DNA from 2 places in the Sphingomonas sp. P3_C5 genome. Region 2 is predicted to be linked to the other one. Evidence: predicted binding sites of a transcription regulator. Region 2 holds the regulator's gene; the other holds the start of a gene.
What was found. The regulator LexA, encoded in region 2, represses DNA repair genes until DNA is damaged. The targets are predictions, from matches to a motif close to GTTCCNCNCTTGTTCT.
Positions count from the first base shown of each region.

Region 1: the regulator LexA is predicted to act here: its motif matches at 2,357-2,372, upstream of AC1DVS_RS13435 (ImuA family protein).

Region 1 is NZ_JBFUHA010000005.1:6,834-12,523, forward strand. Features, by position in the region: gene AC1DVS_RS13430 (DUF6504 family protein) at 1-1,296, opposite strand, end outside; gene AC1DVS_RS13435 (ImuA family protein) at 1,586-2,314, opposite strand; gene AC1DVS_RS13440 (thiamine pyrophosphate-dependent enzyme) at 2,542-3,831, shown strand; gene AC1DVS_RS13445 (alpha-ketoacid dehydrogenase subunit beta) at 3,894-4,898, shown strand; gene AC1DVS_RS13450 (dihydrolipoamide acetyltransferase family protein) at 4,900-5,690, shown strand, end outside.
Region 2 is NZ_JBFUHA010000002.1:15,738-21,427, reverse strand. Features, by position in the region: gene AC1DVS_RS06215 (2OG-Fe(II) oxygenase) at 114-794, shown strand; gene AC1DVS_RS06210 (molybdopterin molybdotransferase MoeA) at 847-2,046, shown strand; gene lexA (transcriptional repressor LexA) at 2,116-2,796, shown strand; gene AC1DVS_RS06200 (2OG-Fe(II) oxygenase) at 2,790-3,422, opposite strand; gene AC1DVS_RS06195 (ComEC/Rec2 family competence protein) at 3,419-5,635, opposite strand.

The DNA.
Region 1 (5,690 bases), on a different contig from region 2:
TGGCGGCTGGTCGGGGAGCTCGGCGATGACATGATCGAGCAGCTCGGGCCGTCGCAGCATGCGCACCGGGCGCGGCCAGCGATGGTGCCAGGGGTGAAGATCGGCGGTGCGATCGAGTTGCCGCACATCGCCTGGCTTGAGCGGCGGCGCCGCGCGTTCGGGCGGGTCGAGCACGGGGGCAGGGGCCGCGGCGCGTTCCGGCACATCGCTTTCCACCGGCCGCATCCGCCACAGCCGGCCAGTGCCGATCCGGGTAGCGAGGGTATCGACCAGAGGCGCCAGATCCGGCTTCGTCTCCTCGTCCAGCCGCTCGACAAACAATTGGGCCCCGAGCGGCTCGCTGCGGCGGACATGGAGCGTCAGTGCATCGATGCCGAAACCGGGGTCGATCGTCTCGATCCGGCGCAGCAGCAGTCGTTCGAGATGCGCCGGATCGCGGCTGGCGCGGGCGACGCCGATCCGGATCGTCTGCGGCCTGCCGTCGATCCGGTCGGCCACAAGTTCTATCATCCGGGCGCCGCGCCCGGCCTCGCCGAGCTTGCCGGTCAGTTGGGGAACGAGATGCCCGAGCCAATGCGCGATCACCTCGCCGGTCAGGATCGGCTCGGCAAAACGCTGGCAGACCATGATGTGCTCGAGCGGAACGACAGGGTCGAGCGGCTCGCTGATGCGGCCCAGCGCCTGGTCGATGCGCGCAACCATGGCGGCGCCGAAGCGGCGCATGAGTGGCGCGCGCGGCATGGCGGCGAGCTGGCCGATCGAGTCGACGCCCAGGCGCCTGAGCAATTCGACGGCGGCGGGCTCGAGCCGCAGCGCAGTCGTGGGCAGTGTGGCGATGGCATCGCCCTGTGCGCCAGGCGGGCACAGCAAGATCCGGCCATCGTCCCGGCAAATGCCGCGGCGGGCATAAGGGCCGTATCTCGCGAGCGCCCATGCCGCACCGGCGCTGTCCGCCACCGCGATCCGCGCGGTGAAGCCGAGCCGGGCCAGCAGCCGCACGATTCGCCGCGCCATCGCCTCCTCGCCGCCGAACAGATGCGCGGTGCCGGTGATATCGATGAACAGCCCATCCTCCCCCGAAAGCGCGACAACAGGCGACCAGTGGCGCGCCGCCGCGATGGCGAGGCGAGTCAGCTCGGCACGGTCGCCCTCGGGATCGGCAGGCCGGATATCGAGCCCGGGCACCAGAGCGCGCGCCTGGGTGACGGCCATGCCGGGCTTGATATCAAGCGCCCGAGCGGCCGGGCTGGCCGCTGCGATGAGGATCTTGCTGCCCTCGCGGAGGGAGGTGACCAAAAGTTTCCCTAAATCCTCCCCGGAACGGGGAGGGGGACCATCCGCTTCTTCAGCGGATGGTGGAGGGGCTTGGAGCGCGGAACCGCTGCCCCGCGCTCCAAACCCCTCCACCGCGCAAGAGCGCGGTCCCCCTCCCCGTTCCGGGGAGGAACGAGGGGCGCCATCGTCACCCCGCAGTCGCCGCAACGCCGGCCCCGAATCCTCCCCCCGCGCCCAGCGCGCGCCAGGACGCCAGCCGCCGCCGCGCGGCGCCGTCTCCATACCGACCACCCGCGATGGCGCCCCCGCCTCAGGCGGCGCGGCGGTGCGCGCTGCCCGCCGCAGCCGATCGATCGGCCAGTCGGGCAGGTAGAGCGAGGCGACCCGTTTCATCGCATGCCTCCATGATCCATGAATGCGGTTCGCCGCCGCGCTGGCGGACCAGATCGATCCGCCAGCGCGGGCAACCAACGCCTTCGACCGGGAGGGGAGTCGAGGGCGCGGCGGCGATTCTCCAGCGGGTGACGGCGGCGGACGGCACGGCAAGCGGATTGCCGCCCTCGCGGGCATGGCGCTTAAGCAGCAAGGCAATCGTCTTGCCGCCCTCAGCCGCCAGCTGCAGCCGGCGTGTATTGGGCATCGAGGCGCGCTTCACCTCGCCGATCACCGCGCCAAGCCCGCGGTGCCGTATCCCCTCCTCCATCAGCGCGAGCAGTTCGGCATCGTCATTCGCCTCGGCATAAACGACGCGCTCGGGCGCGAGCCCCGACTGGTACAGGCCGGGCGCGAACAGGTCGCGGCGCCTGACCACCCACAGCACTGGCCCCCAGGCGCGCGCGGCTATCCCCGCCATGAACAAAGTCGCGGCGGCATCGTCGCCAAGGCCGGGGCCGGCGGCGGCGACCTCGTGGAGCGAATCGAGCCTCAACCCAGTGCTCGCCAGCCGCGAATCGATCGCGCCCACGCCGAACGGCAATATCGGGCGACGGCGCAGGCCATCGCCCTCGATCGCGCGCAAGGTTTCGCGTAACGTGGACAAGGCGGTGGCAGACGGCAAAAACACGACTCGCTCAATGATGATGTTCCCATTTTGTTCCTACTATGGGAACTGAGTCAAGTCGCGTGTGATCCACAGGGCAACAGCCCGCTCCGACAGGCCCCTCGCCAAGCGCTTTGAAATTTTATAACAAGGGCGCGAAACAGCGAGTCCATGCGTTAGCCCTTGATGCGAGCGCATGTGCACCCGCGATTTGATTTGGAGAACCCATGGCAAGCGACCTTCCGCGCGCCAATCTGCAACCGCTGTCGCTCTATGTGCCCGAGCCCAAATTCCGGCCGGGCGACACAGTCGATTTCACTCAGGTCACAATCCCGGCAGCGGGCGAGGTGCGCCGGCCCGACACAGCCGACCGGGCTGAGAGCTTCATCGATCTCGCTTATGAGCTGGTCCGCGTGCTCGACGATGAGGGCAAGGCGGTCGGCCCCTGGAATCCGCGCCTGTCGCCCGAGACGCTGCGCGCCATGCTGCGCAGCATGGCTTTGGCCCGCGCGTTCGACGAGCGCATGTTCCGTGCCCAGCGCCAGGGCAAGACCAGCTTCTACATGAAGTGCACCGGCGAGGAGGCGGTCGCGGTCGCCGCCGCCTTCGCGCTCGATTATGAGGATATGTGCTTCCCCTCCTATCGCCAGCAGGGCCTGCTCATCGCGCGCGGCTGGTCGATGGTCGACATGATGAACCAGATCTATTCGAACAAGGGCGATCGGCTTCAGGGCAAGCAATTGCCGATCATGTATTCCGTCAAGGAAGCCGGCTTCTTCTCGATCTCCGGCAACCTCGCGACTCAATATCCGCAAGCCGTGGGCTGGGCGATGGCCTCGGCCGCCAAGGGCGACACCCGCATCGCGGCGACCTGGTGCGGCGAAGGCTCGACTGCGGAGGGCGATTTCCACTCCGCCTGCACTTTCGCCAGCGTCTACCGCGCACCGGTGATCTTCAACGTCGTCAACAATCAATGGGCGATCTCGAGCTTCTCCGGTTTCGCGGGCGCTGAATCGACCACCTTCGCGGCGCGCGCGATCGGCTATGGCATCGCCGGCCTGCGCGTCGACGGCAATGACGCACTCGCTGTCTATGCTGCAACCGCCTGGGCCGCCGAGCGCGCCCGCACCAACAAGGGTCCCACCCTGATCGAGCATTTCACCTACCGCGTCGAAGGCCATTCGACCTCGGACGATCCCGGCCAGTATCGCTCTGCCGGCGAGGCGACCGCCTGGCCGCTCGGCGATCCGATCACCCGGCTGAAGGATCACCTCATCGCGCTGGGCGAATGGGACGAGGCGCGCCATGCCGCCCAGGATGTCGAGCTCGCCGAGCAGGTGAAGAAGGCGCAGAAGGAAGCCGAACAGAACGGCATCCTCGGCCACGGCCTGCACCAGCCGCTCGATACGCTGTTCGACGGGGTGTTCGAAGAACTGCCCTGGCATCTCAGGGAGCAACGGGCGCAGATGCTCGCTGAGGAAGCCGCCTCGGGCCGGCCATGGGCACGTAAGTCATGAGCGCCATCACCGATCCCGCCGACATCATCGCCCCTGAAGGCGGCGAAGACGGCACCGCGCGGATGAACATGATCCAGGCGATCAATAGCGCCATGGACGTGATGATGGCCCGCGATCCGGACGTGATCGTGATGGGCGAGGATGTCGGCTATTTCGGCGGCGTCTTCCGCGCGACCGCCGGGCTCCAGGCCAAATACGGCAAGACGCGGGTGTTCGACACGCCGATCACCGAGTGCGGCATCATCGGCGTCGCGGTCGGCATGGGCGCCTATGGTCTGCGCCCGGTGCCCGAGATCCAGTTCGCCGATTATATCTATCCAGCGCTCGATCAGCTGGTCAGCGAGGCGGCGCGGCTGCGCTACCGCTCGGCCGGCGAATTCACCTCGCCGATCACGGTGCGCTCGCCCTTTGGCGGCGGCATCTTCGGCGGACAGACCCACAGCCAGAGCCCCGAGGGCATCTTCACCCATGTCTCGGGCGTGAAGACGGTGATCCCCTCAACGCCCTATGATGCCAAGGGCCTGCTGATCGCCGCGATCGAGGACAATGATCCGACGATCTTCTTCGAACCCAAGCGAATCTATAACGGCCCATTCGACGGCCATTGGGACAAGCCGACCCAGAACTGGTCGCAGCATCCCGCGGGCGAAGTGCCGACCGGCTATTACAAGATCGAGCTCGGCAAGGCGAAGATCGTCCGCCCCGGCGAGGCGCTCACCATCCTGGCTTATGGCACCATGGTCCATGTCTGCCAGGCGGTCATCGCCGAGGCCGGGGTGGACGCGGAAATCATCGATCTGCGCACCCTGGTGCCGCTCGATATCGAAACGATCGAGGCCTCGGTGAAGAAGACCGGCCGCTGCATGATCGTCCATGAAGCGACCCGCACCAGCGGCTTCGGCGCCGAGCTCTCCGCGATCGTCCAGGAACGCTGCTTCTACCATCTCGAGGCGCCGATCGAGCGCGTGACCGGCTTCGACACGCCCTATCCGCATAGCCTTGAATGGGCCTATTTCCCCGGCCCGGTTCGGATCGGCGAAGCGCTGAAAAAAGTGATGAAGGACTGACATGGCGCGCTTTGTTTTCAAACTGCCGGATATCGGCGAAGGCATTTCCGAAGCGGAGATCGTCGCCTGGCACGTGGCGGTCGGCGACCGCGTCGAGGAAGACCAGCAACTCGCCGACATGATGACCGACAAGGCAACGGTCGAGATGGAGTCTCCCGTTACGGGTACGGTCATCGAACTGGCCGGCGATGTCGGCGATCAGGTATCGATCGGCGCAGCGCTGGTGGTGATCGAGACCGACGCGGTCGATGGCGAAGACGCGATCGAACCATCGGCGGAGACGATCAACGATATCGCGCCAGGCGATCTGCCGGTCGAAGAGCAATTCGAGGCAGAGAATCCCGGAGTCGAGACGATCTCAGACCCCTCTCCCCTTGTGGGAGAGGGAGGGGCCCAAGCGCAGCTTGGGAGGGTGAGGGGCCCAGAGCAAAGCGAAGCGAGCGTGGAGCCACAGGCGGTATCGCCTCCGACTGCCTCTCCCCCCGCAGATGAGGGAAGGGGTAAGCCAGAACACGTCCTGGCCTCCCCAGCAGTCCGCGCCCGCGCAGCCGACCTCGGCATTGACCTCGCCAGCGTCAAATCCGATAGCGACCGAATCCGCCACGCCGATCTCGACGCCTATCTCCGCTACGGCGCAAACCAGGGCTATCACGCCCCCCACGCAAGCCATGCCCGCCCGGACGAGGCGGTAAAGGTCATCGGCATGCGCCGCCGCATCGCCGAGAACATGGCCGCGTCGAAACGCGCCATTCCCCACTTCACTTATGTCGATGAGATCGACGTAACCGCGCT
Region 2 (5,690 bases):
ACGCCCACGCAAGGCGAGCGGCAAGGCCGCCGATACGAGAAGGAAAGCCGGACCAACTCTTGTGGCGCCGCCCCACGATAAGAGATAGGAACCGGGAAGACGGGATTATAACGATGCCACTCCTTTCCCAGCCGATTGTCGACGATGGCATCCGCCAGCCCCCGCGCCTGGCTTCGATCCAGTCGCCGGTAGTGGTCGGCGCGCAGCACACCGACATCGCGGGCGATCCGTCGGAAGCCCTGGAGAGCTTTACGCGACACCGCGCGGTTGCGTTGTCGGGCCTCCTCGAGCCTGCGTTTCTGCAGACTCTGCTGCGCCTCTGCGGCAAGGCGAGCTTCGTCAGGGATACTGAAACCGACGTCGCGCAACGCGAGCGGGAGGTGCCCGGTATTGCCGGCGGCGCACTCACGCTCGCGCTGAAACGGCAAAACCTGTTCGAGTGGCTCAATCAGGTGACCGGCTGCTGCCCCCTGCACGGCACCTTCGGCCGCGTGATGCAGATCCAGCCTCAAGATCCCCCTTCGCTGAACTGGCACGACGATCTGCCTGAGGACCCGTCGCGGCGTCTGGCGATCACGATCAACCTCAGCGAGCATTCCTATGACGGCGGCCTGTTCGAACTGCGCGCCAAGCAAAGCGGAGAGTTGCTGGCCCGGCATCGGCACACCGAGCTTGGTTCGGCGCTGATCTTCGAAGTCTCCGATCAGCTCGAACACCGCGTATGGCCGGTCACCGCCGGCGGTCCCAGGAGGACCTATACCGGCTGGTTCCTGGACGGCACCGGGCGGCCCTGACGTGCATCTCGCCGCGATGGTCTCCCGCAATCCGAGGCGCTAGGGCGTCGCAATGCCTCCGAAAACCTCCTCGCCTCTCCTCGCCGTCACCGAAGCCCGGACACGCCTGTTCGCGCTCGCACCGCCGATCGACACCGAGACGATCCCCATTCGCGACGCCGCCGGCCGCTGGGCGGCCGACGACATCCGCGCGCTCCGCACCCAGCCCGCCGCCGATCTCTCGGCGATGGATGGATATGCCATCCGCTTCGCTGATCTGCCCGGCCCGCTCACCCTGATCGGTGAGAGCGCCGCCGGGCGCGCGTTCCCTGGCACCGTCGGCACCGGCGAAACCGTGCGCATCTTCACCGGTGCGGCGATGCCCGCCGGCGCCGATACCGTGCTCGTCCAGGAAGAGGCAGCGCGCGACGGCGACCAGATAACGCTCGCCGGCGAAGGGCCGAAGAACCTCGGCCGGAACATCCGCCGCAAGGGCCTCGACTTCTCGACTGGCGACCTGCTCATCGCAAAGGGCGATCGGCTCACGCCCGCGCGGATCGCCGTGGCGGCAACCGGCGGACACGGCGCACTCCCGGTTCATCGCCGCCTGCGCGTCGCCATCGTCGCGACTGGCGACGAGCTCGTCGCCCCCGGCACCGCACTCAGCGACTCCGTACTCCCGGAATCCAACGGCGCCATGCTCGCCGCGATGCTGACCGATCTGCCCGTCGACATCCTCAATCTCGGCATCCTGCCCGACCAGCTGGACGTCATCGCGGACGCCTTTGCCCGGGTCGATGCGGATATCCTCGTCACCACCGGCGGCGCATCGGTCGGCGATCACGATCTTGTCCGTCCCGGGCTCGAGGCAGCAGGCGGCAGCCTCGATTTCTGGCGGATTGCACTCCGCCCCGGCAAGCCGATGATGGCCGGCCGGCTCGGCAAGGCGGTCGTGCTCGGCCTGCCCGGCAATCCGGTCTCTGCCTTCGTCACCGCATTCCTGTTCGTCCGCCCGCTGATCGCGGCGATGTCCGGCGCAGCCGATCCGCTGCCTCGCACCATTGCCGCGATCCTCGGCGAAGACCTGCCGGCGAACGACCACCGCGAAGACTATCTTCGCGCCGAAACGCGGGACGGCCGCGTCTTTTCCCTGGGGTTGCAAGACAGTTCGATGCTCCGCACCCTGGCCCGCGCCGACAGCCTGATCGTGCGCAGACCCCATGCGCCAGCGGCCGTACCGGGCGACTCGGTGGAAATCCTCAGCATCGTCTGACAGGGGGCGCTTGACAGGCGGTTGGAACATTGCGTAAACGTTCCCAGTCTGTTCCGACGGAGAAATGGGATGCTAACGCGCAAGCAGCACGAGCTGATCTGCTTCATCAATGATCGCCTCGCCGAAACCGGCGTGTCGCCCTCGTTCGAGGAGATGAAGGAAGCCCTCGATCTCAAATCGAAGTCGGGCGTCCACCGCCTGATCAGCGCGCTCGAGGAGCGCAAGTTTATCCGCCGCCTGCCGAACCGCGCCCGCGCGCTTGAAGTGCTGCGCATGCCGGAACGGCCGGAGACCGCGCGCAAGGCGGCTGCCGCGACGCCGGCCAGCCCCACTCCCGGCAATGTCCGCAAGCTTCCGGAGCCCGCCAATGACGTGATCGAAATCCCGCTGCACGGCCGGATCGCGGCCGGTGTGCCGATCGAGGCGTTCGAAGGCCACTCGATGCTCGCGGTACCTGCGGCGCTGCTCGGCGGCGGCGAACATTATGCGCTCGAAGTATCCGGGGATTCGATGGTCGAAGCCGGCATCCTCGATGGCGATTATGCGCTGATCCGCCGCACCGATGTCGCCCGCGACGGCGAGATCGTCGTGGCGCTGATCGAGGACAGTGAGGCGACGCTCAAATATTTCCGCCGCGAAGGTGCGATGATCCGGCTCGATCCCGCCAACCGCGCTTATGATCCGCAGCGTTATGCGCCGGATCAGGTGCGCGTGCAGGGCAAGCTGGCGGGGTTGCTTCGGCGCTATTGAGCCGCCCGCGCCCGCCGCACCCAGCAATTGATCGCGAAGCGCGAATCCTCGAAGTTGCGTGACGGGCAGATGACCGGACGTACTTCGTGGCGCGCGAAGGACGCGAATGCGGTCAGGCTGTTCTGCTCGGGCTGAACATCCTCGAAGCGGTCGCTCGCGGGATTGAACGGGTGGAGCCGCAGTGCGCCACCCGAATAGGCTTTGGGCTCGCGGTGGAAATAATAGACCGCACTCAGCACACGGTCACCGGCAGGCTCGATATCCGCGCGATTGCGACGGGATTCAGTGTCGGTATGCTCGCGGTAGAAGTCGCCATCATTATAGGCGATCAGCGAAAGCTGGATGTGCGCCACCTCGAACGCCGCTAAACCAAGCCCCCGCGCCAGTTCGGGCACCGCGTCGCGCACTCGGTGCCGGAACCTATCCTTCCAGGGATAATGGGGCGCCATTGCCGTGGCCGAGCTCCGGAAGTCCGCCCTGAGCTCGCCGCGCCCGACACGTGATGGCGCGAAGCTGGCCTGATTGGCCAGCGCCCAGTCCAGGATCGCCTGATGCTCCTCGACTGGCAGGAAGTCCCGCCATTGCATGTGTGGAGAAGGCTGGTCGAGGCTCGAAAGGGCGTTCACGGCCCGTTTATCGCGTGTCGGCGATACGTGCGCAACGGGGCTATCGGCGGAGTAGGCATCAGCCAGGGGTGCGCATCGCCCGCCTGCCTGACCGTCACCACGCGCCCGTTCGACAGGGACACGGCAACGCCACCCGTCTGCGCCAGGGTCGGGCGGTCGAGCTTCAGCCAGCGCGGGCGGCAGGTCATAGGCAAGCGGCGTTCGCTGACAACGATATCAGCCGTGCCGCATGCAGCGATCAGTTCGGCCACCGGCACCAGATAGGCGCTGCGCGTCGCAAGGATGCGCCAGTCTCGCCCGCCCGCCTGCCGTTGTATGAGGCACAGATCCCGGCTGCACCGCGCATAGGGCTGATCGGAAAGCAGCAAGGGGTCGTCATCGACACCGCTATTCTCCGCCAGCATGTCAGCCGTATAGTCACCGATCCGGTCGCGGAGCAGCGCCAGCCCGCCGCTCGGCGTCCGGATCGCGAGATGCCTGCCATCGCCGGTCACCAGCAGATCGGGTGCGGGCGTAAGCAGCGCCCATATCGCGCCCATCGCAAGCGGCACTGCGCCCAGCCGGCGCCACTTCGTACGCCATAAGGCGATCCACAGGCCGCCGATCACCATCAGGCCGTAGGCTGCCCCAGGCATCGCCGGCAGCGCTGCAACCGAGCCGGGTATGCTGGCGGTGGTGTGTGCGATCCACAGCAACAGATCGAGCGACCGCGCGGTCAGCCACCAGAAGGGCGCGCCCAGGCCTATCAGGTCGAACAGCAAGGCAAGCGCCTCGAGCGGCATCGTCACGAAGGTCGTCAGCGGGATCGCTATGATATTGGCGACCGACCCATAAACGCCCGCCTTGTGGAAATGGAACAGGGAGATTGGGATCAGCGCCAGTTCGACGACGATGCCGGTCAGCAGCAGCGAGGTCAGATCGCGCCCGATCTTGCGCAGCCGCCGTTCCTCGCGCGGCGCAAACCACGCTTTGATCCGCGGATGCTCGTGCAGAGCTATGATCGCAGCCACCGCAGCGAAAGACAGCTGGAAGCTCGGCCCCGCCAGGGACTCTGGATAGAGCAGCAGGACGATAAACGCCCCGGTCGCGACCAACCGCAGCGTCAGGGCTTCGCGCCCCATTGCCAGCGCCACCAGCACCAGCAGCGCCGCCACGCAAGACCGGATGGTCGGCACCTCGGCGCCGGTCAGCAGCGTATAGCCGATCGCCGCCAGCGCCCCCGCGCCCGCCGCGATCAACGGCAGCCTGAACCGCAGCGCCAGCCAGGGGCTGAGCGCAAGCAGGCGCAACACCAGGAACATCACCGCACCGACCACGGCGGTGATATGCAGCCCACTCACCGACAGCAGATGCGCCAGGCCCGAGCGCCGCATCGCATCATTGTCGGCCTGCGGGATCGCGCCCTGATCGCCGGTCGCCAGCGCGGCGGCAATCGCGCCCGCGCCGCCGGGCGCACTTGCCTGGATATGCTGCGACAGCCTTTCTCGCAGCCCGCTCCCGCTCGATATGCCGGGTGCTGTGATCGTTACCGGGCCGAAACCACGTCCGGTCGCGCCAATCCCGTCGAACCACGCCACCCGGCCATAATCATAAGCGCCCGGCACCGCCGGCTCGGGTGGCGGCATCAGGCGCGCGCCGAGCTGGATCGTTGCACCCCGCGACAGGCCCTTGGGCACGTCCCCCACGGCGAGGTTCACGCGGATATGCGGCGGCAGCGTGACGGTCTCCTGCGGCTTCCGCGCGAATCCGCGATTATCACGGCGCCCACCGCCACGCCGCGCCTGGCTCGGCGGGTCCGGCGTCGCGATCACCCGCACTGGCGTCAGCCTCAACCGCACGAGATCACGCGCCGGCAACGGGTCGATTCGCTCGACCCGCGCCTCGAATGTCACGATCGCAGGCCGCTTCAGGATCGCCGCGCTGGCATTCTCCGCCCGCCACCAGATCAGCGCCAGCCCCGCCGCCGCCAGCAACGCCGCCACCGCGACGACACGCCCGGCCCGGCCACCCCGGCCGATCGCGAATGCGAGCAGCGCAACACCGGCAAGCACCAGCAACGTCGCTTTCCACCAGGTCGGATCGGGCGTCAGGAACCAGGCGATGATGCCGGCGCCCAACATCACCGGTATCCACAGGGGAAGCTGGTCGCGCTCGGCCTCGAGCCACCGCTCGAGAGCCGTCTTGCCATTGTGAATCCACCCGCCAGCCGCCATTTGGAGCAGCGTAGGTCGCGTGCTAGGGGCCTCGGCGGCTATACTGGCCATTGAT